2 regions of the Paenibacillus sp. 01T431 genome follow, and region 1 is predicted to be linked to the other one. Evidence: a T-box and tRNA genes for the amino acid it is inferred to sense, from the RefSeq annotation. Region 1 holds a T-box; the other holds one or more tRNA genes.
What was found. A T-box is a leader RNA that pairs with one kind of tRNA and senses whether it is charged. The one in region 1 lies ahead of AC1DM9_RS12590 (arginine--tRNA ligase), so its partner is inferred to be a tRNA-Arg.
Positions count from the first base shown of each region.

Region 2: it has a tRNA-Arg gene. The T-box ahead of AC1DM9_RS12590 (arginine--tRNA ligase) is inferred to sense a tRNA for this amino acid. The anticodon was not compared.

Region 1 covers NZ_JBFTPT010000006.1:99,239-114,142, forward strand. The annotation lists gene cobS (adenosylcobinamide-GDP ribazoletransferase) at 1-758, opposite strand, end outside; gene cbiB (adenosylcobinamide-phosphate synthase CbiB) at 740-1,720, opposite strand; gene cobU (bifunctional adenosylcobinamide kinase/adenosylcobinamide-phosphate guanylyltransferase) at 1,717-2,307, opposite strand; gene cobT (nicotinate-nucleotide--dimethylbenzimidazole phosphoribosyltransferase) at 2,318-3,394, opposite strand; gene AC1DM9_RS12560 (heme ABC transporter ATP-binding protein) at 3,421-4,203, opposite strand; gene AC1DM9_RS12565 (FecCD family ABC transporter permease) at 4,200-5,243, opposite strand; gene AC1DM9_RS12570 (ABC transporter substrate-binding protein) at 5,246-6,238, opposite strand; gene AC1DM9_RS12575 (FixH family protein) at 7,346-7,789, shown strand; gene AC1DM9_RS12580 (sulfite exporter TauE/SafE family protein) at 7,794-8,480, opposite strand; gene AC1DM9_RS12585 (heavy metal translocating P-type ATPase) at 8,477-10,753, opposite strand; gene AC1DM9_RS12590 (arginine--tRNA ligase) at 10,849-12,720, opposite strand; T-box leader at 12,767-13,003, opposite strand; gene AC1DM9_RS12595 (hypothetical protein) at 13,080-13,616, opposite strand; gene AC1DM9_RS12600 (VOC family protein) at 13,737-14,102, shown strand; gene AC1DM9_RS12605 (endo-1,4-beta-xylanase) at 14,222-14,904, opposite strand, start outside.
Region 2 covers NZ_JBFTPT010000030.1:3,016-17,919, reverse strand. The annotation lists gene AC1DM9_RS32320 (S1C family serine protease) at 1-749, opposite strand, end outside; gene ppc (phosphoenolpyruvate carboxylase) at 996-3,800, opposite strand; gene AC1DM9_RS32310 (choice-of-anchor I family protein) at 4,185-9,482, opposite strand; tRNA gene AC1DM9_RS32305 (tRNA-Gly) at 11,504-11,577, opposite strand; tRNA gene AC1DM9_RS32300 (tRNA-Pro) at 11,592-11,668, opposite strand; tRNA gene AC1DM9_RS32295 (tRNA-Arg) at 11,703-11,779, opposite strand; tRNA gene AC1DM9_RS32290 (tRNA-Gly) at 11,788-11,862, opposite strand; gene AC1DM9_RS32285 (ABC transporter ATP-binding protein) at 12,275-13,132, opposite strand; gene AC1DM9_RS32280 (phosphodiester glycosidase family protein) at 13,372-14,904, opposite strand, start outside.

The DNA of each region.
Region 1 (14,904 bases):
TCGTTCATCGCACCATATGTATCCCCAGTTAATCCGCCAAGCTTCCGATTTAACCATGCTGCTATAAAACCACCACAGCAAATCGTTAAGATGACGATAATAAGCAGCATTATTAATGCTACGTTTGTACCGGTGCCGGCGATCCAAAAAGTAAGGACAGAAAGAATGGCTGCCATCACAAAAGAAGCAGTCGCCTGCGTCCATTTGACCTCATTAAATAAAACAGCAATCCCTTCACCCTGACGGGCATTCGGCCACCCTGCAATAGCTGCACTCATCCAAGCACGGCTCCAAATCGGCGCGATGATAAGCAGTGGTCCATATTGCTCAAAATGGCCACCATTCAGCAGTTCTGCTAATAACGATGCTTTGAGAAGAAGGAGCAATACTGCGGCAATGACGCCCATCGCTCCTACTCGGCTATCCTTCATAATCTCTAGCATACGCTCGCGAGAGCGGTGACTCAGCACGCCGTCTGCAGTATCCATCCAACCGTCCAAATGCAGGCCCCCGCTTAATGCAGTCCATATCGCAAGAATCAGTACAGCACATGGCCAAGCAGGGACAAATAATGCTAGCAGCCACGTACATGCAAGGAGACAGATACCGATAAACGCACCAGCTACAGGGAAATATACGACACTTCGCGAGAGAACAGATCCTTGGAAAGGAACCGTGATGGGAACTGGAAAACGAGTTAGAAATTGAAAAGCAGCAATAAGTGCTTGGAAATGCAGCTTTAATTCACGACGAACCATACGGCGATCACCCCCGCAAATAATATAAAACTAACGCTGTACAGTAACCGCACGCTTAGTACAATATCGTTTGGTTCCAGTTGGCGAGTTGGCCATCCCATCCTTGCTCGTTCACTGATTACGCCAAAATACGAATTCATACCGCCAAGCTCAATGCCTAGCGCCCCTGCAACCGCTGATTCCGGTATGCCGCTATTTGGACTAGGATGAAAATGAGCAAACGTGCGAATGGCAAGCCACGCCTGCTTCGCCTTCATTCTCTGATCAAACAGCGAAGACAGCGTAAGCAAAACGCCAGTTATTCTTGCAGGGATATAATTTAACACATCATCCGTCCGTGCCGAGCACCAGCCAAAATACTTATATTTTTCATTGCGATATCCGACCATGGAATCCAGCGTATTCGTTGCACGGTAGAGCATTGCAAGCGGTGCGCCTCCAATTAAAGCGAACAACAACGGTGACACGAGCGCATCTACCGTATTTTCAGCAACCGTCTCAATTGCAGCGCGCGATGCCTCCCGCTCATCCAGCTTTGCAGTATCTCGGCCTACGATATAACCAACATATTTACGTGCTTCATCTAATCTGCCTTCCACTAATGGATGATAAACGAGCATGGCTGCTTCCTTTAAGCCCTTCACCGCTAGTGTTGTAGAAATAAACCATGCGCTCACCGCATAGCCTAGCCAAGTATGTATAGCATCTGCCGCCCAAATAATGAACCACATTGCGCCGCAGCTCACAACGAGTGTGACAACGGTCAACACTACACCTAAACCTCTTACAGCAGCCGGATGTTCCTTCAATCGTTCTGGAGCAAGCAAACGTTCCAGCAGTCGAATGAGCCTACCTATCCAGATGACGGGATGAGTTGGCCATTTCGGATCACCAACGATCCAATCTATTGCAATGGCTGCTGCTGCGAGGAGCAGGAGCTCCTTTATTGAATAAATCATCATAATTGATCCCAGTTAAAAGCTTGCGATTTCAATTCAACTGGAATGCCTGCGGTGACGAGAAAAACCCGCTCGCATATCGCAGCAATCTGTTGGTTGAACCTCCCCGCCTCGTCTCGAAAAAGCCTGCCTAGAGGATATGCCGGAACAATGCCATCTCCTACCTCATTGGTTACAATGATTAATGGATATGGATAGTTGTTAATAGCTTCGAGAAGTTTCTGCTGCTCCATTTTCAGCCTCGTATCTTCATACGATTCTTGTTCTATTCGCATAAGCCAATTCGTCAGCCATAACGTTAAGCAATCGAGCAATACGACAGCAGGCTGCTGTCCGTTTGAAATTTCTTTATCGATTTGCTCTTTCAATCTGTAAAGCTCATTTGCTGCTTCATGCGGATCTTCGATGGTCTGCCAGCGGAAGCCTGCATCTTCACGATCCTTGCGATGTTTTCCTATTCGCTCGCGCATCTCCGTATCATACGGCTGACAGGTCGCAATATAAAATCCACGGGCTGCAACCCTCATCGCATACTGCTCGGCAAATCCGCTCTTCCCGCTTCTTGCTCCGCCCGTTACTAGAATTGCCATTCACGCTCACCTAACCTTTGGATACGCCTGCACTCTCAAATGTTGCCATTTCATTCATGAGATGGAGCGCAGCGTCTATAAAATGAAAACATAATACAGCACCAGTGCCTTCGCCAAGCCGCATCTCCAGCTGCATCATGGGAAGCAAACCTATCGATTCAAGCAGCTTCAAATGGCCTTGCTCTTGAGAGAGGTGGGAAGCAATCATAAAGGGAAGCGTCTGCTCCGCTATCCGCGATGCGACAAGCGCCGCAGCAGATGAAATATAACCGTCGATGACGACTGGGCAGCCGTTTGCTGCAGCTCCGATAATAACGCCAACAAGCCCTGCGATTTCTGCACCGCCAACCTTAGCCAGCACATCGATTGGATCGACACTAGCGCGGTCCAACTCGTTGACAGCAATTGCGCGTTTGACTACCTGCACTTTATTTGCCCAGCTTTCATCATTTATGCCAGTTCCTCGGCCGACTGATTCCTCAGGAGATAGACCCGTCAATACGGTCGTTAACGCCGCACTGGCAGTCGTATTGCCAATACCCATTTCGCCTGTTGCAAACAAGCGGCAGCCGCGCTGCACCTGCTCATTAACAACTTCAATACCAACAATAATAGCTTGGACGGCCTCTTCGCGAGTCAACGCTGGCTGCTTGGCCATATTGGCCGTTCCCCGCACCACTTTACGGCTTACTAGCTTCTCATGCTCCAAATCCGCATTTACACCAATATCCACACAAACAACATCTGCGCCAGCTTGTCTTGCCAGCACATTGACTGCTGCTCCTCCGCTGAGAAAGTTTAGCACCATTTGTGGTGTCACCGCTTGTGGAAACGCACTGACTCCTTCATCGCATACACCATGATCACCCGCCATGACAATAACGGCTTTATGTGACAAATCCGGCCACAGCTCGCCTGTAATGCCGGCAAGCTGCCTGGCGATTGTCTCTAGCTTGCCGAGGCTGCCTGGCGGTTTCGTCAATGAATCAGAATGCTTCACAGCTAATTCTGCTGCCTCTTCATTAAATGGTTTGATTTGTTTGATCGTCTCTGCAAGCTGAGTTTCCAATGCATGTTTCAATTTCATAACTCCTTCAAGCGTATTATAAGCTTTTATATTTTCATATCCGGTTGGAGCAATATTTGCGGAGCACCTGTAACAGGATGGGCGATCACAGTTGTATCCGCCTGATAAACCTGCTTGATAAGATCTGCAGTTATGACCGCCCTAGGTGTTCCAGCTGCTGCAACTTTGCCTTCATGAAGAACGACAAGCTCATCGCAATAAAGCGAAGCCAAATTAAGATCATGCAAGACGGCAATAACGGTCAGTTCACGATCACGCTGCCAAGCACGTACCGTATCCAAAAGCTGAATTTGGTAACCAATGTCCAAATAAGTCGTCGGCTCGTCCAATAATATAATAGATGGCTCCTGCGCCATAACCTTTGCCAATGCAACACGTTGACGTTCACCGCCGCTTAGTTGATCCATTTTGCGATGCGATAGCTCTTCGAGTCCCATGGTCATTATCGCTTTATCAATAATTTCCTCTGAATCATGTTTATCGCTGCCAAGCCAGTTTTGGAAAGGGTATCTTCCCATGCTAACAACCTCACGCACAGAGAATCCTACCTGAGGCAAACCGCTTTGCTGCAAAACCGCCATCCTTTGTGCGATTTGCTTTCTTGGATATGCCGAGATGCTCTGCCCCTCGAATAAAACTTCACCTTGCACCGGCTGTTCAACGCCTGACAATACATGCAGCAGCGTTGATTTGCCAACACCATTAGGTCCAATAACACCGTACATCCGCCCTTTTTGAAATGAGCAGGAAAGCTTATTGAGCACAGTCCTCCCTTGCACCGTCTGAACGATGCTGCGCACCTCAATCATAACGCCCCTCCTTGCTTCAGCTTCCGCCGATGCAGCAAATACGCAAAAAATGGCGCACCAAGCAGAGCCGTAACAACGCCAAGCGGTATTTCCTTAGGCGTCAGCGCCATGCGCGCAAGCGTATCAGCCCATAAAATAAATATGCCTCCACCGATAGCCGATAAAGGGGTAATTAATCGATAGTCGGGGCCAACGAGCAAACGAATGAGATGTGGAACCACGAGTCCAACAAAACCAATTACACCAGAAACAGAGACTGCTGCTGCCGTCAGCAAGGTCGAGCTGATTAAGACGATCAGCTTCGTTCTCTCGACACGGATGCCAAGATGCGCTGCATGGCGTTCCCCCAGTACAAATAAATTGAGAGATTGCCCATATGCAAGCAGAAGTGGAAAGCCTACCGCGAGAAAAGGAATAAGCATATATACATGTTCCCAGCTTCTCATCGCAAGCGACCCCATTAACCAGAACAAAATTTGATTCACGACGCCCTCTGAGACGGACACCATGAAGGATACAAAAGCGCCTAAAAAAGACTGGATGATAACCCCAGATAAAATTAGCGTTTCAATATGTATAACACCCTTGTTGCGAGACAACCAAAAAACACCAAGCAGCGTCAAGGTTCCTGTAGCAAAGGCAACTAGCGGTATCGTCCACATGCCAATCGCTGACTGCAAGCCGAATAAGATTATGAACGATGCACCAACTGAGCTCCCCGAAGACACTCCTAGTGTATAGGGATCAGCCAGCGGGTTTCGAAGAACCCCTTGAAAGCCCGTGCCAGCAAGTGCGAGACAAGCACCAACGAGGACAGCAAGCAAAATACGCGATAGACGTACTTGCGTGACGATCGCTATTTCGGCAGGTGTATAAGGAACTGAATTATCAGCAAGCCCAAGCCAAGGCAGCTGATGAAGCAAAATACCCCAAACATCTCGAATGGAAATACCAGCCGAACCAATCGATAAACTTACAACGATAGAAACAGCAAGAAGGAGCATAGCTGCTCCTCCATACCAAACTAATTTATAGGTCATCATTATTTTACGAGATCCGGGTGAATCACTTTCGCAAGCTCCAGCAAACCATCTGCAAGTCTCGGCCCTACACGAACAAGCGGATCCTCCGTTACTGCATGCATTTGCTTATTTTTCACCGCATCAATGACATTCCAGCCAGGACGGCTCTCAATGCCAACAACAATCGGATTCGGCTCCTCCTTCAATGCAGGGTATATAATAAGCTCGGGATTCTGAGTAACAATCGACTCTGCACTCACCTCATACCAGCCTGGAGCAGCTCCAGCAACATTCTCGCCGCCAGCCAGTGCCAGCAATTCGTCAAGGAATGTGCCAGATCCAACGGTCCAGCCTGGGGAAAATTCTAAATACACTTTCTTTTTCACTGCGCTCTTAACTGCATCCGAAACTTGTTGCTTCACCGAAAGCATGTGGCCTGCAATCCCAGCCGCTTCGGATTGTTTATTCATAATATGACCTAAATTTTCGATTTTGGCAATAACTGCATCATACGTGAGTGGGTCTGTCGCATAGACCGGAATTTTCAGTTCTCTGAGCTTCGTGATTGCCTCTCCATTCATTGAAGAAGACGCCAGCACGAGATCCGGATTGAGAGCTGCAACAGCTTCAATATTCGTCGTCATATCGCCAACCTTTGCCTTGCTTGCCGCCTCCTCAGGATAGTTGCTTGACTCATCTACACCTACAACACGATCACCTGAGCCGATTGCATAAATAGCTTCGGTTTCACTAGGAGCAAGCGAGACAATTTTAGTTGGCTCTTGCTCAAACGTAATTTCCGTACCTGTATCATCCTTTAAAGTTAGTGGATAAACGGTCGATTCATTCGCCTTGGATGGCTCGTCAGTTGCAGCCTGACCAGCATTATTCGTTGTTTTTCCCGGCTCGTTAACCGTGTCCTTATTGGCACCGCATGCTCCTGTGAATACGAGCATCATCACGAGCAGAAAACCTACTAGCGTTTTCATTGTACTTTTATGTAACCTTTTCATTTTCCTTACTCCTCCTGCGTCATATATCGTATTAAAAATAGCATCCCCGACCTTGAGTCAGAAATGCTAGTATACGCTTTTTCTAATTAGGCTAAGCGAACAGCTTCTCCAACAATATCGGATTATGCAGGAGAAGATATGGTGCATCTATCCCCGTCCATCATCTATAAAATGATCCGTTGTTACTATACAACGTCTTGTTCTATTTGTCTAATGACATCCATGCCATACTCATCCTAATTATCGACGTTCTGCTTCACTCATTTGCCGCATAGGTAACGTAATGGGTCTATTTCTTAGCGCGCGTTTTTTTACCATGATGAGTGCGTTTAGCCTTGGCCTGAACTGAGCAGCAAGATGTAATTTTCAAGAGTCCGGCTCATATTTGAAGCTAACGGACATAGAATCCTCCGCTATTTGGGCTTACGGCTGCTAAAAACTAACTGGTGGAGCCAAATAAGGGGGCTTCTATGTCCTTTACGGTTGCGTATACAGCCAAAATGAGCGTAATAGCGTATCTGATGTCCGTTAGCTTTTCGCAATAGTCACTTCAAACCTCTAACGGACATACATTACGCTATTTTCAACAATCGGGCTCATATTTGAATCTAACGGACATAGGATCCGCTATTTGGGCAAATGGGACCTAAAACTAACTCTTAAAGCCAAATAAGGGCTTCTATGTCCATTACGGTTGCGAAAATAGCAAAAATGAGCACAATAACGTATCTGAGGTCCGTTAGCTTTTCGCAATAGTCACTTCAGACCTCCTAACGGACATACATTCCGCTATTTTCTAGAATTGGGCTCATATTTGAGTCTAACGGACATAGGATCCGCTATTTAGGCAAACGGGAACTAAAAACTAGCTCTTAGAGCAAAATAAGGGCTTCTATGTCCGTTACGGTTGCGAAAACAGCGAAAATGAGCACAATAGCGTATCTGATGTCCGTTACCTCTCCTTGTGACTTCTTCGCCCGTGCTATGCTTTTACTTTCTTCTATCCACTCGTTCCATAAACAGATACTACATCCGGTTCAAACACTCATTCTTTTTATGAATCTAACAAAAGAATATGCAACTCATAAAGGAGGTTCTTTCCTAGATATGAAAGTAGAACACAAACCAAATTATAATCTGCTAAAATTCACTATCATTTTACTGGTTGTGGCAATTGTCGTTGGCATAGTTTTCACATGGCTCCGAAAGGGCGAAGAATTATCTCCTCCCATGACTGAACATGTATTCGACAAAGGCGAAGCTAAATGGTCCATCGATGGTTATCCAGCGAAGGTGCTACACAACAATTTATTTAAAATCGAGCTTACTGATCTCTCGGGCGCCCCATTACAAGGAGCTGAACTATCAGTCAAGCTTGAGATGATGGATATGGTTTGCGGCGATTACGAGTTTAAAATGACGGAAGCTGAGCCTGGAACGTATACGGGCGAAGGCGTACCGCTGATGGCTGGCACATGGAAAGCGACTCTAACACTCAAGACGGTTGATCAAACGTATACCATCGACAGATTACTGCGAGCGGTTCATTAGCAAATTACCAAAGCCATGGATTAATCGAAGGAATGACACCATTCACCGCAAGCCCGCGCAAAATCGAGATGACACCCACAGCAATCGCCGTGACTACACTTGCTTTACGCATAAATCGCCGCCATTTCTTATTGGCAAAAGCAGCGATCGACGCGGCAGCCGCTAAAGCAGGGAAAGTCGATAGCCCAAACAGAGCCATGACAGCCGCTCCTTCAAGTCCTGAGCCAGTGGAGGCTGCCGTCATTTGCATCGCATAAGTTAAGCCGCATGGCAAAAATCCGAAGGCTATTCCAGTTGCGAGCAAATGGAACGTTTCCTGCTTAGCAGAGCGAGAAGCACCGCCTACTAATCTTTTGTGCAGAAAGCTAGACAATCGGTTCATGAGCGGCAGCTGAAATCTCCGCCAAAGCCAGAGCAGCAAGAAACAGCCGCCAATAATGGATGCCAATCCTTGAACCCCTGCAAATTTACCTGCAACATCCACAAAAGAACCTACTGTTCCCATTACAGCCCCTAATAAGGAATAAGAGAGAATGCGGCCTGTATTATATAGAAGCATTGATTTTTTAACTGGCGCTGAGGAATTTAATGAGACGGTTGATACAATCCCCCCGCACATACCGATACAATGAGGTGCGCTGAATAAGCCTGTTAAAATAATGAATCCAATCAGCTGCCAAGTCAGCGTCATCTGCTTGCACCAACCCGGCTCTTGCTTTGCAACTGACCAGAAAGCCGAAGCGCATTGCTTACAACAGAAACAGAGCTAAGCGCCATCGCCGTTCCAGCCATCCAAGGCTCAAGCAAACCAAAAGCAGCAAAAGGGATGACGATAACATTGTATAGGAAAGCAAAGGTTAGATTTTGACGCACATTTCGAATCGTTAATCGGCTAATTCGAATCGCTTCTGGAATGGCATGCAGACGAGAGAAAAGCAGCGTCATATGGCCTGCGCTAAGCGCTGCATCTGTTCCTTCACCCATTGCTAAACCAACATCGGCTGCGGCTAATGCCGGTGCGTCATTCCATCCATCCCCTGCCATTGCGACTCGTTTGCCGCGACGCTTTAACTGCTCCACCAGTGCCAGCTTACCCTCGGGAAGCATGGAAGCATGTATGCTTGTAATGCCAACCGCTTTTGCAGCAGCAAATGCCGGCGCCTTGTGATCTCCAGTAGCTAGAACAGCGGAAACCCCTAAATTTTTAAGCTCTTTCACTGTCTCTCTCGCGTTTTCCTTTATCTTATCGCTAAATGCGATTACACCAGCAATCTGATCGTCTATTGCTGCATATAGCACGGTTTCACCCAAATCCTCACGTTGCCTTGTGAATGCAATGATATCGACGCTCAAAGCCCATTGGCGTTCTGCTGCAAACCGAGCATTTCCGATAGCGAAGCGCTGTTCCTCAATTATCGCTTCAACTCCTCCGCCTGGTGAGAAGACATGATGACTGGAAGCTGGAATAATAAGCCCTAGTCTGACCGCCTCCTTCTCAATTGCTCTTGAAAGCGGATGTGTGGAGTCCGCTTCAGCGGCTGCCGCCAATCTCAGCAAAGCATTTCGGCTCCCTTTAATAGCTAGTGAAGCACTTATATGAGGCTTGCCTTCCGTTAATGTTCCTGTTTTATCAAAAATGATCGTTTGAATGCTTGCCAAACGTTCAAGCGCGCCCGCTTCCTTCGTAATAATGCCTTGCTTCGCAAGTCTGCTGGCTGCGATGACAAGTGAAATCGGTGCGGCTAGACCAAGCGCGCATGGACAGGCTGCTAATAAAACAGCAATGCCGCATATGAATGCTCGGCCCCAATTCCCCGGCTCAAGAAATAATCCCCACATGAAAACCGTTGCAACGGCGAAGAGAAGCATAACAGGAACAAACCAGCTTGCAGCCGCATCTACATTTCGCTGAATGGCTGATTTCGAGCGTTGTGCTTGACGAACAAGCTCCTGTATGCGGTTAAGCATCGTATCATGGCCTGCCGCCTTCGTACGAATGCGAAGCTGCGAGCTTTCATTCCAAGTTCCCGCCCACACTTGATCTCCTTCCCGCTTTGCAATCGGCAGACTCTCGCCTGTTAGCAATGATTCGTTGGTTGCGGAGTGACCGCCGCATACAATGCCATCGACCGGAATCGTTTCTCCAGCCTGTACGATGACAATATCGCCCGCTCGAACAAATTCGGTCTGAATATGTATCACTTCACCTGCCCGTTCAACCGCCGCCGTCTGACTTTGCAGTTTGCCGAAGCCGTCTGATCCGCGCTGCGCCCGCAGCGAGGCGGAAACTTCAATGTATTTACCCAGCAGGACAGCTGTGATTACAACAGCAGAAGTTTCAAAATACAATGGCGGTGCATGAGAAGCCACCTCTGAGATCGGCCGAAACAAGCCGTTCTGAAATACGACATAATGGCTGTACAGATAGGCGGCTGTCGTTCCAATAACAACAAGCACATCCATATTGGCGCTTCGCTCGCGTACCGCATGATATGCGCCGAAATAAAAAGGCAAGCCTATAGCGAATTGAATAATCGTGGCAAGTATGAGCTGCAGCCATGGAATAGTGAGCCAAGCAGGCAAATAATCAAGCATCGGCCTTAAAAAAGGCAGATGCTGCATCATCCCAGTTAATAACGGCACCGTAAGTACCGCTGAAGCAATGAGCCGCAGCTTCAATATACGATGCTCCTTGTGCAAGCCTTCTTTAGCTGTCTCATTAAGCATCGCTTCAAAACCTAATTGCTTGACACGCTCAGCAATTTGTTTCGCTCCGAGCCGCTCAGGCTTAAACTGTACCCAAGCGGTTCGAAGCGGAAAGCTGACGGCAGCCAATTGAACACCATCCATTTTGCTGACTGCTTTCTCTATTCTTGCCGCACAAGCTGAGCAGCTCATTCCCTGAACCGCAAAATCTATCGTAAGGTCGCTATCCTCTACCTGATTATCATGTACCTGCTCCATTTGCAGCACCCGCCCTTCGTTCATCGCTGTTAATGCCTGTACCTCTGCGTTAAACTATATGACGGGCAAGCCAATTGCATGATTGGAACATCTGTTTACATTCTATTTGGCGCAGGAAGTCCCAGTATGTGAAGTGCATCCTGCATCGTTTGCTTATAACGCTCGGTAAGCCAAATACGCAAGCTTTTCGCTGAGCCTTCAGCCTTCAAAATAGGACATGTGGCGTAGAAATGGTTAAACAATGCGGAAAGCTCATATACATACGTACAAAGCTGATTAGGAGACAGCTCCAAAGCGGCAGCTTCCAGCGTTTCTGGCCAATAAGCTAAATGTCTCAGCAATGAATGCTCTTGATTCTCAAGATCGCTAATCTCAGCTAGAGCTTGTGGGTTAAACTCAGTGTCTCCTGCTCTCTTCAAAATACTGCTGGAGCGAGCATACGTATACATCAGATAAACACCTGTATTGCCGGATATTTCGGTTGCTTGATCAAGATCAAACACAACCTCTGTTTGCAAGTGAAAACGAAGCAAGTAATAACGAATCGATGCTGCTGCTATCGTACGACTTGCCAAGCCTCCTTTACGGGATCTTTTTGCGTCTATGATTTGTTCCATTCTTACTAAGAAATCCGCTATTTTTATGCCGATTCCTTGCCTGCCTGACATCGCATACGCATGCTTGCCGTCTGACGTATCGATACCTAAACCATTTGCCGTATTTGGGCTTAATGCAACAACACCATAACTGACATGCTTTAACTGCTCTGCTTGCTCCTGAAAACCCAAACCGAGCAATGCTTGTTTAACCATAGCCTGCGGATACTCTTGGCGCTGATCAATTACATTTATGACCATATCCGCATGACCGATTTTTTTCCTTACACCACTCGTATGCGTTGACCACAAACCATCAGAAAACTTCTGGTAACGGAAATCGTTATCGAGCAATCCAAACTTCCACAAATGGTAAGCAATATCTTTAGCCGTATAAGTCAAAATTCCGTTTGAGCGAACGAGCACTTTATCTGCGTGGAAATCCGATTGTTCCTCTTGTTCTCCGTTTTCATCAGAATGCTTCAGCACATAACAGCCCTTCAGCTTCCCTTCTGTTTCCTTGCGGAATATTCCCGTTGACTGCAGCAGTTCAAACGCGCGAGCCCAGAAGCCTTCACGCACAATATTGCTTTCCCATACCAGAACATCATACGTGATGCCAAACTGCTTCATTTCCTCGACATGCTCGCGCACAATTCTTTCTGCGACCAACAAGCCCATCCATGCTACATTCGAATGCCCTTCTTCCAGCTCTGCAAGAACCTTGGTACGTTGTTCAAGCAATTCTGGCTGCTCTTTATAAGCTCGATTAATACTTGAATACGTATCCCAGCAAAAATCCCCAAAACGCTCATAAGGCAGCACCGACTTTGTCTGAAGAATGCCTACCACCGTATCCGCTAATTGGTTGCCTAGATCATCAATGTAGTTATGCACCTCAACCTGATGACCCGTCCTTCTGAGCATTCGCGCAATCGTATCGCCTACGCAGGAATTACGCAAATGACCAATATGCGCAGATTTATTTGGATTGATAGATGTATGCTCAACAAGCACTTTTTTGTTAACTGTCGTTTTCTGTGATGCAAGCTGTTCTGTATTGACTGCCCACCAAGACCAATTCACATAAAAATTTAGAAACCCGGGTGAAGCAATTTCAATCTTTTTTATGGATGAGGAAAGACTTGGATGCTTGATTAATTTTTGTTTGAAGTCATCTGCAATCAATGAAGGCGCACGTTTTAAAAGCCTAGCAAGCTGCATCGCAATATTGCTGCTATAATCGCCATGCGCTAAGTTAACGGGATGCTCGACCGCAATTTTGAGATTTTCAGGTCGCTCTGTACGTCCCTCTTCCAGCATGCCTTGCGTTATTTCTTCAATTGCTCCAATAATCAGCTTATGAATCATTGTAATTCCTCCTATTATCAAAATAAAAAAGGCCCCCGTCTCTAAAATAAGAGACGAGAGCCATAAAGATCCCGTGGTACCACTCTAAGTGCCAAGCCTGATAAGCAGCTTGACCCCTCATTTTCGTAACGGTCAATGACCGGATTTGCCTACTAAGTAACTTCGTTCGTTTCGGCAAACCATTTCATGGGCCCGCTTCATCTAAGACATCCGTACCGGCTTCCACTAACCCGGCTCGCTGCAACTATCGGTCCTAGACTACTGTCCCAATCGCTAATGTTGTTATTTCTAACTCATATGCTTAGAAGTATTTATACAGGAAGTGTATCTCGGTGTCAAGTCTCGCTGCATTTTTCGAACTATAACTTCCATTTGTTCAACGGTTCATCATCCCACACTTGCACTTCGATGTATCTTTCTGGTCCTCTTTCTCCCTTGGCATTCCATTCTTGTGGCAATCCAAATTCTCTTACTACTTCAAAGATCTCGTTCATAGTATAGACCTGACCTCGATAAGGCTTTCCGTCTTGGAACCTCATCGTCGGAAACAAATCTCCATAAGTAAAACTAATCGTATTTGACTCGAAATTCGACATTGGAACTTGCAGTACTTTACCTGCTGGATACCATTCTAAGAGCCATGGACATTCCCCGAGAGTCATATAATGGGGAAACTTCCGAATGGGCATGCCGCCTTTATCTATAAATAAATCTCTTGCTTTTAATTCGAGACTCCGTCGAATTTTCAAATAATCCGTGGACCGTTTGCTAGCGAAGCCTTTATTTTGAACTATGATTTCGTTTAAAACACGATCTGCTTCCTCTGGATTTAAGTCTGATAAATTGCGGAATGGACCAGTCGATTCATCATAGTAGTGATACAAGAATTCAAGCATGCCTATATTCCCCCAATCCATAAAAAGTATAATACTACTTATGGTTGCTTTTCAATATGGAAAATAGTAGAATCTATTATAGAACGTATGTTCTTATTGATAACAAAGGAGCTGCACCTTATGTTTAAGAAACTAGAATGCGTTTGCATTCACACGATCGAAATTGAGAAATCTCTTGCCTTTTACACTACGATGGGTCTAACTGAAAGCTGGAAAATAGAACGAGCATTAGAGGATGGGTTTGTTTGGAAAATCATCGGTCTAAAATTTCCAATGAAGGACAGCTCTGAACTTGTTCTTAGCAATCATCCTGACAACAAATTTACTGAAGTTGAAATTCTGGTTGAAGATGTCCGTGAAGCACACAACGAGTTAAGCAAAAATGAAGAAATTCAATGGATTAGAACACCCTTTGCTACGGAGTCAGGACATGTCGCTGTATTCGAAGCCCCTGATGGCAACGTTTTCGTTCTAGTTGGAAAATAAACCAAGAGCCGTTAAGAAGAGTTGTATATGGGCCAACCTCGAATGGGTCCAGCACTCATATCCCAACAAACATCTTATCGGCTCTTTTTTAACTCATTTCTATTAGAAATTCATAGAAGTTATTTCGTAGATTTTTGCAGCAACTGATATAAAATGACAGCTGCTTGTGCACGGCTTGCCGTTTGATTTGGTGCAAAGCTGCCATTGCCCATGCCGTTAATTGTACCCGCTGCTTGCAGCATGTCTACAGCCTCTTTGGCATATTCAGCTATAGCTGCTGCATCGTTGAACTGGGCTTTATCGTTCACTTGTTCTAACGGAATGCCCGCTTTCTGCAACGCTCTGTATGCCATTGCTGCCATATCCTGACGGCTTATTTTGTCATTAATGCCGAATGTCCCATCTGACAACCCTGTAACAATGCCTAATTGCTGAGCTGAAGCAACTGAATTATAATACCAAGCGCCTTCCTTCACATCATGGAATGTGCTGATCGCTCCTGCTTGCTTCAGGTTTAGCGTTTGAATAAGCATATGGATAAACTCTGCTCTCGTCACTGAACGATTAGGCTCAAAAGCTTGTGAAGATGCACCCGTAACGATGCCACGAGCTGCAAGCCCGATAATACTGTCTTTCGCCCATGTAACAGAAGTTATATCTTTAAAGCTTACATCGATTGAAACAGCAGCATATTTACTAAAATGAGTCGTAATAAACTTGGCTATACCTGTAACAGCATCGTATCTGCTATTCGCAAGCACTTCAAGCTTCCCATCCTCAGAAATATACAATATGACGATTT
Region 2 (14,904 bases), on a different contig from region 1:
CCAAGCACCGTTGCTGTTAGAGGCTCGTCATAACCTTGAACCGTTACTTTAACCTCCTTCGCATCAGCAATTACATGCTCGTTCGTCAGAATATAACCATCCGATTCGAAGAAAAAGCCTGTACCAGAGCCTACCAGTTCAAGATTTGAACTGCTTGGCTGTTTTTCTTGAGATTCTTGCTGCTGCCCGTTGCTACCCGACCCACCATTTCCAAAAAACTGTTGAAAGCGTGGATCGTCGAACATGGAGTTCGAACGTGCTGGCTCCCCATAATTTTCGATCTTCACAACCGCGGGGCTCGCAGCTTTATAGACGGAAGCGATATCTTCACTTGAGCTTAGCGATGCTGTAGACAAGCCAGCATCCTGCTGTCCTGAATTGCTTACAACGCTGGAACCCGAGTTTTGAACGGTTTGTTCCCCTCCGCTGAACAGATTGTTTTTATCTGCCATGTAGGAGAAACCGCCAATGACGAGAGCGCCAATCAAGAACGATGCAAGCAGTGTTTTTGCCGAGTTGCCGCCCGAACGCTTTGAACGTTTTTTACCGCCAGGTGCTGACCCTGACCCGCTTCCGTTCTCATCCTGTCCCAGCCCAAGCTCCCTCTCGTATGAAGCTCTAAGCTCATTTGTTGATTTGTTGGATTCATAAATATAAGTAGTGACAGGAGTCCGGTTCGTTTCATTCGATGTATGGTTCGACGTGTAAGTATCACCGCTCGTTTCTGAGCGTTTGTTTTCCTCGTTCATCTCTATCATCCTCTCAATAGTAGGTGTCTGTTTCCTATGTACCTATCATGCAGGATGTACCTTAAACAAAACTTAAGTGGACTATAAAAGAACATAAGAAAAATAGAGTTCTGTTGCAGTTTGTTTTTCTAGCTCCTCACAACAATGTCTCCCAGCTGCTTTCAACGAAAAAAAAGCCAACCACAGTAAATACCATGGTTGGCTTTGTAGCTATTCTATATTCGCCTAAGCGATTAGTTTGAACAGTTAGCCCGTATTCCGAAGTCCTGCGGCAATGCCGTTGATCGTCAGAAGCACTTCGCGAAGTAGCTCTGGATCATCTTCTTCGTTATCACGCAGTGCACGAAGCTCGGTTAGCAGCTGTACTTGCATGTAGCTAAGCGGATCGACGTACGGATTGCGCAGACGAATCGACTCTTGGATAACAGGAACATTATCCAAAATTTCCGTTTGGCCTGTGATGCTAAGAATAAGCTCAGATGTAAGCTTATATTCTTCTTCGATTTGCTCAAAAATACGATCGCGGATCGTTTTGTCCTTAATCATATCTGCATATTCCTTCGCAATAAGCAAATCTGCTTTGGCAAGAGCCATTTGAAGATTGTCAATTAGCGAGCGGAAGAACGGGAACTTCTCGTACATCGTACGAAGCGTGTTCAGCTTTTCCTCGTCGTCGCCAGTATATTGCTTCATTGCAGTACCAGCGGCATACCATGCCGGCAGCAAGTAGCGGCTTTGCGTCCATGCGAACACCCAAGGGATGGCGCGCAAATCCTCGAAACGATCACTGTTTTTCCGTTTGGATGGACGTGAGCCGATGTTCAGCTCGCCAACCTCAGGAAGCGGTGTCGACTCCTTGAAGTACGTCAAGAAATCTGGATCGCGGAAAATAAGATCCTGATACTTCTCGAGTGCCGTCTCGGAAATCGAACGTGCAATTTCTTCCCACTCCGCTTCTGCTTGCGGTGCTTGCTCTGGGTATTTCGCCAGACGAGCAGCCGTAATCAGCGCCCAAGTTGCTTGCTCCAAGCTGCGGTATGCAATACCTTGCATCGAATAACGCGAGGATAGAACCTCACCTTGCTCGGTAATTTTGATGCCGCCGCCAACCGTATGCGGCGGTTGTGCAAGGATACTGCGGTTAAGCGGCATTCCGCCGCGGCCAAGCGCTCCGCCACGGCCGTGGAAGAACTTCAGCTTAACGTCGTACTCTTTGCCGGCTGCTGTAATGTCATTAAGCGCTACGCGCAGCTCCCAGTTCGCTGTAACAACTCCGCCGTCTTTGTTGCTATCGGAATAACCAAGCATAATTTCATGCAGGTTGCCGCGAGCTTCCACCGCTTGACGGTAGATCGGCATTTCGAATAGCTGCTTCATAATAGCTGGTGCTGCATGCAGGTCATCAATCGTTTCAAATAGCGGTACCGATTGCAGTGTACAACGAATCGTGCCGTCCGCTTCCTTGCGGAACAGGCCAACTTCCTTCGCAAACACCATAACCTCAAGCATGTCGCTTGCCGCTTCCGTCATACTAATCAGATAACTTGAAATACAATTGACGCCAAACTCTTGCTGCGCCCGATAAATCGTATGGTATACATTCAAGCATTCACGCGTGGACTCCGTGTAATCTAGATGCCCCGAAGTAAGCGGACGCGGATCATTTAGGAGACGGTGAAGCAGGTCTGTTTTTTCTTCTTCAGGAAGTGCCGCATAATCTGCTGCTACATTCATTTTCGCCAAAATTTCTGCCATCGCATTTTCATGCTCTTGGCTATGCTGACGAACATCAAGCGCCATAAGGTGGAAACCAAACAGCTCCACTTGACGTACTAACTTAGCAAGTGCTGTATCTGCTACATAATCAGCGTAGTGATGACGCAAGCTGCGATCGATAACGAGCAAGTCCTCGCGAAGCTCTTCAGGATGGTTGTAACGCATTTGCGAACCCTTAAGCGATTCATCGCGTGTATTAGCCAGCTTTTCTAGCATAAAGCCAAGCTTAATACGGTATGGCTCCTTCGTATTTCTCCAAAGATCGACGCACTTAAGCTCAACATGCTCGCGATCCGATCGAATCGAATCGATAAGCTCAGCCGATACCTCGACAAGGTTTGTGCTGAAGCTGAGAAGGTCCATAAGCTCGCCTAGTTTTTCTTCGTACTTGCGAATAGCCAGCTGACGGTGCAGCGTTAGCGTTTCCCAAGTTACCTGAGCTTTCACCGATGGGTTGCCATCGCGATCGCCACCGATCCAAGAGCCGAAGCGCAAGTAATCCGGCACATGCCATTTCTCATCTGGATAATACTTGCTTAGGCAGCGTTCAAGCTCTTCATAAACATTAGGAAGCACTTCGAACAATGTCTCATCAAAATAGTACAAGCCGTTACGAACTTCATCGATAACGGTTGGTTTGCGGTCACGAAGCTCGTCTGTTTGCCACAAAATAAGAACCTCATTCATGAGCTTCTCACGCAGCTTCTCGCGCTCGCGATAGGTTAGTGTTGGATTATCCAGCTCCATCACATCTACAGCAATCCGTTTATGAATATCAAGCACCGCGCGGCGAGTTGCCTCGGTCGGGTGTGCAGTCATTACTAGCTCCAGCGAAATATTGCTCAAAATATCTCTAACTTCCTCGATTGCAATGTCGCGTTCCTTCAGATCTTGAACCGCGCTCTCAATGGAGCCGCGTTGGACCGCTTCGCCAGCAGAAACCTCGTAATCACGTTTCCGTCTAATCCGATGATTTTGCTCTGCAATGTTGACAAGCTGAAAATAAATGGCAAACGCTCTAATCACTTGATGACGTATTTCCGGGTTAAGCGATGATACATTTTCTTTAAATTGATCAAATAATTCCGGTACAAATTCAGCGCGAAGAGATTTACTTTGTTCACGAATCCGTTCTACGATTTCAAGCAGCTCGCGGCCGCCTTGATGAACAAGAACTTCACCGAGAATGTTGCCTAGAAACCGGACATCGCGTCGCAGCAAATTGTTAGCCTGCTGCCGATTTGTGGTCAAAGTAGATGCAGATTGATCCGACATACTGTTCCTCCTAAATTTTTGCGAAGCAACGATCGCTCCGTAAGCATTTACTTGTTTTCCGAAGCAGCAATCGCTTCGAAAGCTTGCTTGTACAACATGAACGTTTTTTTGACTTCTACCATCATACTACAAAAACCTACAGGGTTGAAGCCCTGAAGCCAATCCTAACAAAAACAGATTCACGCAAACAAAGTATATAACCCGCTCCTTTTTGCTTCTTATGTTTCCGGTAAATAATAACTGCGAAAGACAACCCGCTTCAGTTAAGTTAACGATGCTTATTAACTTAGCAAAAAGGCTGGTTCAATCCCATTAATAAGACCTCTTATGAAAAAGACCGCAGCACCTCTCTCTGAAGGGCGCTGCGGTCTTGCTCAAGTCGAATTATGCCATTAATTGAATTAATTTCGCCAGCATTTTTGCCGCTTCCTCACGGGTAGCCAAATCCTTCGGTGCAAAATAGCTGCCTGCCTTATTTGCATAGATCTTGCCGTTAATGATTCCCGCCTGCTGCACTGCAGCTGCTGCTTCCTTCGCAAATGCACCAATAGATGATGCATCTTCAAACGCTATAGCATTTGTCTGCACGGGCAAATCAAAGTTCATGACTTCAACGAACCTTGCAATCATAGCAACCATTTGCTCACGGCTAATATTGGCTTTAGGATTGAAGCTGCCATCTCCAGCGCCTCCGACAATTCCTTTTTCAGCCGCCCATGCTACCGCCCCTGCAAAATAATCGGATGACTTCACGTCCGTAAAGCTTGATGACGTGTAACCGTCCAGTTGAGCGCCGGCAATTCTTGCAAGGATGAGTGTGAAATCAGCCCTTGACATGTTAGCCTTTGGAGCAAACTTTTGATTGCCCAAGCCGCCGATTATATCTCTGGAAGATAAGTAAAGGATAGAATCCTTCGCAAAGCTTGATGCCGTGTCCAAAAATGCCACATGATTGTAGCCAACTCCGTAAGTAGAGAAATGGCTTACCGTAAACTGTAATTGACCTGTCGACTTATCGTACACGCTGTTAGGTACAATGCTAAGTTTGCCGTCATTTGCAATATAGTATATGACTACTGCTTGGCTGTCTTCGTTTGCTTGAAGCGAATAAGGAATGCTAACCCGTGCTGTACCGCCCTTCAGATCGGTAATCGCTGTTTTTCCGCCGATCACATCAAACTCATACACAGGATGGCTGCCGATCGTTTCCTTAATCGCACTAGACAGCTTAGATGCATCCGCTTTGTTGACCGCTACGGTAAGCTCGCCACTTCCTGAGGCTGCCGCCAATGTTCCAATAGCCTTAGCATCAAAGGATACGATTCCGAGTCCTGCATGAACATCCAGCGACTTCAATCCCTTAGCTGCAAGCTTAGCGATAGCTTTTTCCTCAAACTTGATAGCCGTTGACTTGGTGTCTGTGTTAGCCGCCATTTTAAACTCAATGGATGCCGGCTTGCCGTTTGATGCTTTATCTAATGCAGCTATTGCTGCATCCATTTGATTTACCGTTACCGTTGCCGTTGTCTTACCGCTGTTATCCGTTTCAGCTTTAATCGTGCTTACTGCTTTTACGGTCTCGCCATTTACGATCGTCACTCCAGCATCTTCAGGCTTTGTAGAAGGTGCAGGCGTTGGCGTTGGCGATGGAGTTACGATGTCACCTGAAGTAACCGTGACACTCGTCTCAGCGAGACCATATCCGTCAGCACTCGCTGCTGAAATGACCGCTGTTCCCGCTTTTAACGCTGTGACATTTCCATTTGAATCTACAGTTGCTACAGCTGTATTAGAAGAAGTCCACATTGCAGCAGCAGAGCTTCCGCCTACAGGCTCGACGGTTGCAACCAGCTTAGATGCATCTCCAACTTTTAAGGAAAGGGAAGCTTTATCCATCGTTACTTTTGTTACATTCAGCTGATATACGCCTACCTTGCCGCCTACCTCGTAAGCAACCAAAAGCAAAGGCATTCCAGTTGGACTAATGTTAGCCGGAATAAACTCCAAGCCTTCAGGGCCGGTATCTGTATCTAAGTTGTCCTTGCCTTGGCTGTCTTTGAACACGCGAGTATTTGTATAATTAGCGAATGTCGCATGCGCAGGATCTGTTACATCATAGGTCATGAAACCACCGATGCGCTCAAGACCAACGAATGCCAAAACCTTATTGCCAACCTTCCCCGTTTTAATATCTTCCGGTTCTGGTCCCTTCTTGCCGCTTCGATCGTCAATGGCTGTCTTACTGTTGCTTGTGTTAAAGAATGCTGGCAAGCGACTGCCCGTTATCGTTTCAAAATCGTTGCCGCTGTCATAGACCTGCTCCATCGAGATCGCATTCCAGATAGAGAAAGAACGTCCGCCGTACATGTAAATGCCTTCATTGCCCATATCGCTTGCGACTTCAATACCATCATAGGCAGTCTTGCCATTTAGGAAAATCGCTGCCGCTGAAGCCGGATCAAGCTTTGCTTTTAATGCACCTATCGTGCTGCCGTTTGTACGGTTCGGCCATTCCGTTACATCGCCTTCATTAGCTGTAAAAAGGTACGTTTGACCGTTAATCGTATGAGATGCGATGCCGTCAGGCATGTACATCCCTTTAAACGGTACATTTTCCAGCTTAATCGCGCCGTCTTTTAGAACGTCGAGAGAATTGCGCGGATCATTATAATCCTTTAATCCAAGTGCCTTTACAGCCGTCACTTTGTTCGTTTCGATATCAATAATCGCAATTGCATTATTCTCTTGCAATGACACATAGGCTGTCTTGTTGTCATCCGAAAGAGTGATATACTCAGGCTCCAGATCATACACAGCGTCTACTTTGGTTCCGCTCGATTTAATTTTCCCATCTGCCGGATCCACTTTGCCGCGAATATGAACGCCATCCTCGATAACGGACGGATCATCGAAGAGTACATGGGTAACTTTGTTGTTTACTGTATTGACGATCGTTACGCTTCCTTTAGGATCATCTGTACCATTTCGCGGCTCCGCCTCATCCGCAGTAAGGATATACTTTCCATCAGCTGTTGACTTAATCATATCCGGTTGTACACCAGCAGCGTAGGCTGAGATTAAATTACCTTCATAATCGAGTACGATGATTTTACCTGGCTTGAGTGGATCCGCCTCTTGTACCGCTACAGAAACACGCTTAATTGTCGTATTAATATCTACACTAGTTAAATCACCGTATACAAAACCTTCAACCTCGGCCATCGGCTTAACAAGTATCGTTTTTTCTTTACTTAGCGTTCCGTTCCCGCTTCCCAAGCTGACAATATCTAAGCTTGGCGGATTACCGGAGCCGTTAACTAAATAAAATTTGCCATTGTCTTTGTTGAATTTCACGATCTCGGCAACGCCGCCATCTTTATTGAATTGGCCTACTGAATATTGTCCGATTTTTGAAATATTGAGCGTATCTTTAAATTCAGTGGACGCTGGCTTTATGATCATATCTGCAGCTGCGCTCGCTACAGCCAATCTAACTTCGCTGCCGAAAACTCCAATGGTTCCCGTAGCTTGTGCGTTGTCCCCAACTTCAACCTTCGGAAACGCTCCATTCACATAAAGCAGTATATCGTTATCAAGCTTAATCGTATTAGCCGTTTTGTCCACGGCAGTTACATTGCCTGTAGTTGTCACTCTCCTGCCGTACATCTCAGATGTTACTGAACTAAGCTTATCTACGTTAAGCATAGACTTATCGAACGTATCTTCCGCCACTAAGCTAAAAATTTTATTGTTCAGCCTTGTTACCTGTAAGTTGCCTTTTACCCGCACTTCGCCGTCATGAAGACCAGCCGTCCCAGAAACGCGTACCTCTGCGCCTACCGGGATGGATGGGTCCATGCCTTCAACAGCAATTGCGCCCGTAAACGATTGTACATAACGCACTGCGTTTGCTTGGCTGTTATCCGATTTAACGGACGGAGTTGTAACCAAACCTTCGACCGTTACCGCTTTGTCTGCTGTATTCTTCTGGAGTGAGCCGATAAGCTTCACAAAATCAGGAATGACATCAACGATTCCCTCTGTTTTCCCACCTCGCGTAGGCGATGGATCCACTACTGCAAAATCAGCAGCATTGTTGTTGGAATCTTGGAAGTTAATGCGGCGCACGCCTTTAACAGCCGCTGGCAGTGAAGCCCCATTCCCTACGGATGTTCCTTCATGCAGTGTAGTTTGAACCGCACCGAAGCCTACCGCATCAACAACTGCCGAAGTGGCGTACACTCCTTGGAACAATTCCACCGTGCCATCCACATCAGACATGCCGATGGATTGCTCTTTCGTGCTTGCATATGCATCAGCCAGGTAAGGATCTCCGTAATTTTTGTCGCTCGTATTGCCCCATGTTGCTTCAAGGCGAACGAGGTAATAATCATGAGGAGCAATGACCGCACCTTCTTCAAAATCATAGCCTTGTACCGTTGTAGCACCTTTATTGCTGTATCTTAAATGATATCCTGCAAGTGATATTGGCGAAGCAGTAGGATTGTAGAGCTCTACAAAATCATACAGGTATGGAGATGCTGCTGGCGGAGTATCTTTATTAATTTTCCCGCCGCCGCCATATACTTCATTAATGAGAACATGAGTTGCTGGAGCTATACTGGATTGAATGGTAAACGCAAACGACTTAACTATGCTAACTGGCGTACCTGCCGTGCTGTCAGTCGCTGTAATCGTCACATTAGTATTTGCTACCGCCTTAGTCGGTGTCCCCGTTAAAGCACCATTTGGCGCAAGACTAAGCCCTTCTGGTAAACCAGTTGCTGTAAAAGTATATGGCGTGTTTCCACCAGTAGCCTGAATAACTGCGGAATATGGAGATCCAACAAAGCCATCAGCAAGAGATGCTGTAGTAATGACTAGCGGCTGGACAATACCCGGCCCCCATGCGCCGTCAGCACCGCTGCGGGGTATTGCTGCTAGTAATGCATCGCCGGTAGCTACCTCATAATCGACTTGTTTGAAATCCGCTTTATTATTGTCTGTATCTACGAAGTTGCTGCGGCGAATGGACTTTTTCTTCGATGTGCCTTCTGCTGAGCCCGTAGGGAATGCAGTCTCATAACCGTCGATATTACTATCCTTATCGTTGCTTCCTGTACCGACCATATCTACATAGCCGTCTGGCTTAGTGTCAAAAGGATTAGGATCAGTCAGTAAAGTTTGATTGCTCATAAGAGCAACCTTCATCCCTTTATTGTTAATGAAACGCTCCCAAGTAAGATCACATTTGGCAGAGAGATTTACTTTAGGATTTGCAGCACCTGTAGAAGCTCCTGTTATAAGAAAAGAAGAATGCGCTTTAATCGTTCCGGTCAAATTTAGCATTTCCCAAGCCTTAGTAGCACCTGTCGTTACAACTGGGAGCGGTTCCGCATATTGCAGCGACCAACCAGCAAGATTGACATCACTATCCGTCGGATTATAAAGCTCAATAAAACCGTGAGACAACAGCGTGGTCGTATCTGTGCTCAAGCCGCCGCCATATACTTGATTAATAACAACATGCGGGATCGCTACATTATAGGCACTGTCTACTGCGTAAGGCGTCCCAGACAATGGCAAACCAGCAGCCATGACAGGTCCGCCTGCCAGCACCATGCTGGCCGTAATTTCCGTAGCTAATAATAATGATATTAACCTTTTACTATAGATCTTCAAGTTTCACTCACTCCCATATCTATTATGTTAACTAGAATTGTAGAGAGCTTTTATTTCATAATGATTAATGTTCCATGAAGCTTTTGTAAAGCGCTTGGGGTTTGGTGGGGGTTGGTTATTGGTGGAGTGTTTGGTTATTGGCAACGTGTATGGTTCTAGATAAAGCGTTTGGGGCAAACAAAATAACCCGCTGGGAGCTTCCAGACGGGTTATTTGATTGATATGTTTATTTATGTTTACACATATAATATTTTCGGCTCAACATTGGAATCTGCTGTTATGTAGTTCATGTTTAACCTTTAACCCTAACGGACATGTAATTCGCTATTTTGAGGATTTAAGCTCGTTACGTAAATCTAACGGACATAGGATACGTTAATAGCTCGAAAAGTAGCTAAATTAAGCATCCTGAAACTAAATAAGAGATCCTATGTCCGTTAGTTCTATAAAAGGACGGAATTTCGGCAAATAAGGTATCTCATGTCCGTTAATTCTACATAAGGTTGGAATCGCCGCTTATTAGGCATCTGGTTTCTGTATTGATGCATTTATTTATGTTTGCACAAATAATATTTTCCGCTCAACATAGGAGTCTGCTCTTGTGATGTTCATGTTCAGTACTAACGGACATGAAATCCGCTATTTCGAGAATTCAAGCTCATTACGTGGATCTAACGGACATAGGATGCGTTAATAGCTCGAAAAGTAGCCTAATCAAGCATTCTGAAGCTAAATAAGAGATCCTATGTCCGTTAGTTCTCTAAAAGGATGGAATTTCGGCAAATAAGGTATCTCATGTCCGTTACAGCTCTTACTTGGAAGTTTTAATTGTAGAGAACCCTCACAATTAGCTAAGAATACGTGCGCCTGTACCAATTCATCAAAACCCCACTTTATACCTTCAACTTCCGCTTTAGGTAAATGCCGCTAATATATGATAGTTCACTTTCTTAAGCATTTTAAATAAATTACTTTGCTGCATAAATAACGCTTCTAAGCCGTGCCATTCGAAATTTTTAATCATAACTTGATATTTCAAGAATAGATTTAAATGTTTTTATGTTCACTGTCTTTGAAACTTAGACTAATGCTTTGCGTAGAAATATTTGTAAATAAAGAAAGAATGAGGTCATTACGAATAAAAAAACAATCCCTATATGCCCCAACCATTCTTGTGGCTCTGTTTTTTCTTAGCATGTATGAAGCAGGGGACGAGCTACATTGGAAAACATTATAGAGAAGATTTTAGTTTTGGGCTCTGCAATTGGGGTCATATATTTAATTAATTGGCTTACCAAAAAATAAGCTTTAAGTTTATTAGAATTCAAACGTGGTCACTATCGAATCGATATATCGAAGTGTAACTATATTTCTCCAATTCACCTAATGCCAATAAAGGAGAATGATTTAATGAGGCGCAGAACTCGTAATAATAAGGTAGATACTTTTTTTTACAGATTGGAAGTATTTTTTGAAGTATGGATATACCTCCCTCGGCTAATTTTCCGACTATACAAATGGATATTTGATTAGCTTACATACACTTGTTTAGTACAGGGAGTCTCTAAGACGCTTCCGACTAGAATGAAATAAATGTTATGTAAGACCTGGTAAGGCGGTACTAAGCGATATGTCTTTCATGGTGAGAAGGTGTGAATTACTATCCTCCCCTCTATGGGCTAGAGCAGGTTTCTAAGCAAGCGAGAGCTCCCTAATACCCGTTTGTATGATCTATGGCATAAAACGGCGAAGCTACTGCGAGAGAGCGGTTCAGAACTCAAACAAATAGAAGAATGGTTGCTTCATTCATGCGAAGATCGGAACTACAGCAGATATTTATATGCATGATTCTGAAATAACCAGCAGAGAGGCTTCTGATCGGTTTGTGTATCTTAACCCTCAAACAGTTAATTAAAATTTCGCACCATCTTCTGCACCATATTAGGTGCAAGAGGCACTTTTATTGCAATATATAAAAACAAAAAAAGCCTTGCTGCGCAAGGCTTTCGGGTTTAAATAGTTGGAGCGGGTGATGGGAATCGAACCCACGCTATTAGCTTGGAAGGCTAAAGTTCTACCATTGAACTACACCCGCAAAGAAAAAAATTATGGTCGGGACGACACGATTTGAACATGCGACCCCCTGGTCCCAAACCAGGTGCTCTACCAAGCTGAGCTACGTCCCGAAGTGTAAATGAATTGCGTCTAATGTTGGGAAAATGGCGCGGCCTAAGAGATTCGAACTCCTGGCCTTTTGATTCGTAGTCAAACGCTCTATCCAGCTGAGCTAAGGCCGCACAATTTATGGAGCGGAAGACGGGAATCGAACCCGCGACCCTCGCCTTGGCAAGGCGATGCTCTACCGCTGAGCCACTTCCGCATGTATTTCTGTCGGCCGTTTGTTTCGTTTATCATCGCGGCGACAAGTAATAATATATCACCCCTGAAAACAAAAAGCAACTGTTTTTTAAAAAAAGTTTTAAATTATTTTAAATCCTTTAAAATACAATGTTCTAATTTGGCTGCAAAACCTTATATGGCGCGGAAATATGTGCTTTTAGATTTCATAAATCCAATCATAAAAATCAGCTTAAATGACGTTATATCTTATTACCCGGTTTAATCCTTCCGATTGTTTAGCTCTAATGGATTACATTTTATAAATAACAAATATAAACGGTTCACTTCCCACCCACTCGCTTCTAAGCTCAATATACTACACAGGGCTTATCTAAAAGAACAAAAAACCGCATTTCCAAAGGAAACGCGGTTTACGGCATTCATATTAGTTACTATGCTCCAGCAGCAGCCAATGGTCTCTCTGACTGTGCACGGTTAATCAATGCCACTTTATCAGCAGCAGGCTGGCCGGCTAGTGCATATGGCAAGCAAAGAGGAACGCCTGTACGCGGATCAGGCACGATATCTGCCTCAATGTTAAACACTTCGCGCATAATATCCGGTGTCATAACTTCTGCAGGCGTACCTTCGCCTACAACGACACCCGTTTTAATTGCGATCATATGATGAGCGTAACGTGTTGCGTGATTCAAATCATGAACGACCATGACTACTGTGCGATTATTAGCTGCGTTGAGCTTTTGAAGCAAGTGAAGTACCTCAAGCTGATGTGCCATATCCAGGAAAGTTGTAGGCTCGTCAAGGAATAAAATATCAGTTTCCTGTGCAAGAGACATTGCAATCCATGCACGTTGACGTTGTCCGCCCGATAGATGATCAACCGGACGATCGGCAAAATCAGTCATACCTGTCGCTTCAATTGCCCACTGCACGATACTGCGGTCATCCTTAGTCATCGATCCGAAGCCCTTCTGGTATGGAAAACGACCATAAGAGACAAGCTCAGCTACTGTGAGTCCGTCCGGAGCGGTTGGATTTTGCGGCAAAATTGCCAATTGCTTCGCTACTTCCTTCGTCGATTGCTTATGGATGGACTTCCCGTCCAGAAGTACACTGCCCTTCGAGGGATTCATAATACGGGCCATTGTTTTCAAAATCGTTGATTTACCAGAGCCGTTAGCTCCTACTAGCGCCGTGATTTTCCCTTGAGGTATAGCAATGTTTAAATTCTCAACGATTAGACGGTCATCATAAGCAATATCAAGACTAGAGGTCGTTAAACGAATCATTGAACATGCACGCTCCTTCCGCTGCCTGAGGCAGACACCTTATCATTTTATATTTATATTTCAATAAGTAACGAATATTGATAACGATTATCATTTATTTTCTAATGATAATGTTTCTCATAAAAAAAGTCAATGATAATATAAATAGCATTTATTCATATCGATAAAAATAGAGCCCCATTTAAATAGAAAAGCCGCCCAACAGGTTGGGACGGCTAGCTTTTATCATTTTACATACGTTACCACTTTAGCTTCGTGCCAAATACGAGACCATTGCTTATTAGCCTTCCAGGCGTGGTTATGAGTTTTCCTTGCGCGTACATACCAGAGGATGCTCCTCCGTCCAAATTCATCGCCTGTTCAGCGCCAAGCTGAATCATGATTTGACTCCACTGTTTTATCGTTGCTTTGGAGACAGTAGCTATGACAACAGTCCCGTCCTTTTTGACAAGAATGCCGCTTCTGCCAGCTGCATCGGTCAATATTTTGGAGCTGCTAAACCCTTCACCAGCTGGATTAACTGCCGGTTTCCCATCCTTCACTAGTCTTGGTCCTGCACCAATGGCGGTATGAACGCGAGACCATGCAATCGGACTTTTCGAGAGGTTGGTCATTTCGATCTTATAATCAACCTTCGTCCCCACCTTAAAGCGTGAGGCTAGCTTCTCCTCAGAACCTGTATAGACGAGAACATATCCGTCTGCTGGAATGCTGACATTCTCTTTTTTGCTTATTTTGGTCACGACACCCTTACTGACCGTTACTGAGGTGCCTTGTGCAAATCCAAGCTTAGCACCACGCTTTGGCGTGAACATAATGGCTGACGATGCGCCTGCTGCAGGTGTTCGATTAATAAAATACGCATACCAGTTGTTAGGCGACTTAAAAGAACCGTCTGTTCCACCTAAAATTTTGACGCGCAGCGTATCCATAACTACTTTGCCGTCCCATGTAAAACCAATCGCTGTCCCTGTATTTCCTATATGCTCCACATTGCCGTCTACAATTACCGTTCCATATGGCTCCGGAATGCCGCCATAAGCCTCAAAATAGGTTCCGTTAATCGCTGCGTCTGCACGGTAATCTTTAGCAATCGATTGAAGCGACTGAACGACGCCTATCTTACGGCTTGCCAGGCCTGCCGTAACCGGCATTCCCTTTGGAATGGTAACGGTTTGAACCGTAAACGACTGGCCTGCGGCAGCAACCTTCTTGGATTCATGCTTCACCTTTAGGTTCAAGGTAGAGGCTGTAACCTGAATAGGAAGCTTCAGCTGGCCTTTGTAGCCGCTAGCTGTAACATCGACATAAAGGTTAGCTGATCCAGCTGTAACCGGGGTTACCACGCTTTTCTCATTGATGCGAACGATCGCTGGATTGTCGGAGCGATAGCTGACAGCGACTGGATCGGACAGCTTCAGCTTGTCCGTGAGCAGGAGCCGTGTATCCAGCGGCAGCTTAACCGCCGCCGCTGCTGCATAGGTGATCGCAACGGTGCGAACTGGCCCCGCTGCGATTAATGTACTAGCGGACGCATATACGAAGCGTCCGCTGCCCTGCGGCGCCACACCGCTCGCGGGAACCGCGGTGTGACCGCCGTAGGTGTACAAGATCGACCCGGCAGAGCCGTCGATCGCGTACACAGCGCCGGAACGGCCGCCGGCCAGCACCGTGCCGGCGCCAAGATCCGGCGCCAGCGCCGCGGGGCCAAAGCCTCCCGCCCCGCTGGCGCTAATGCGCCATAGTTCCGCCCCGTCTGCGAGGCGGAACGC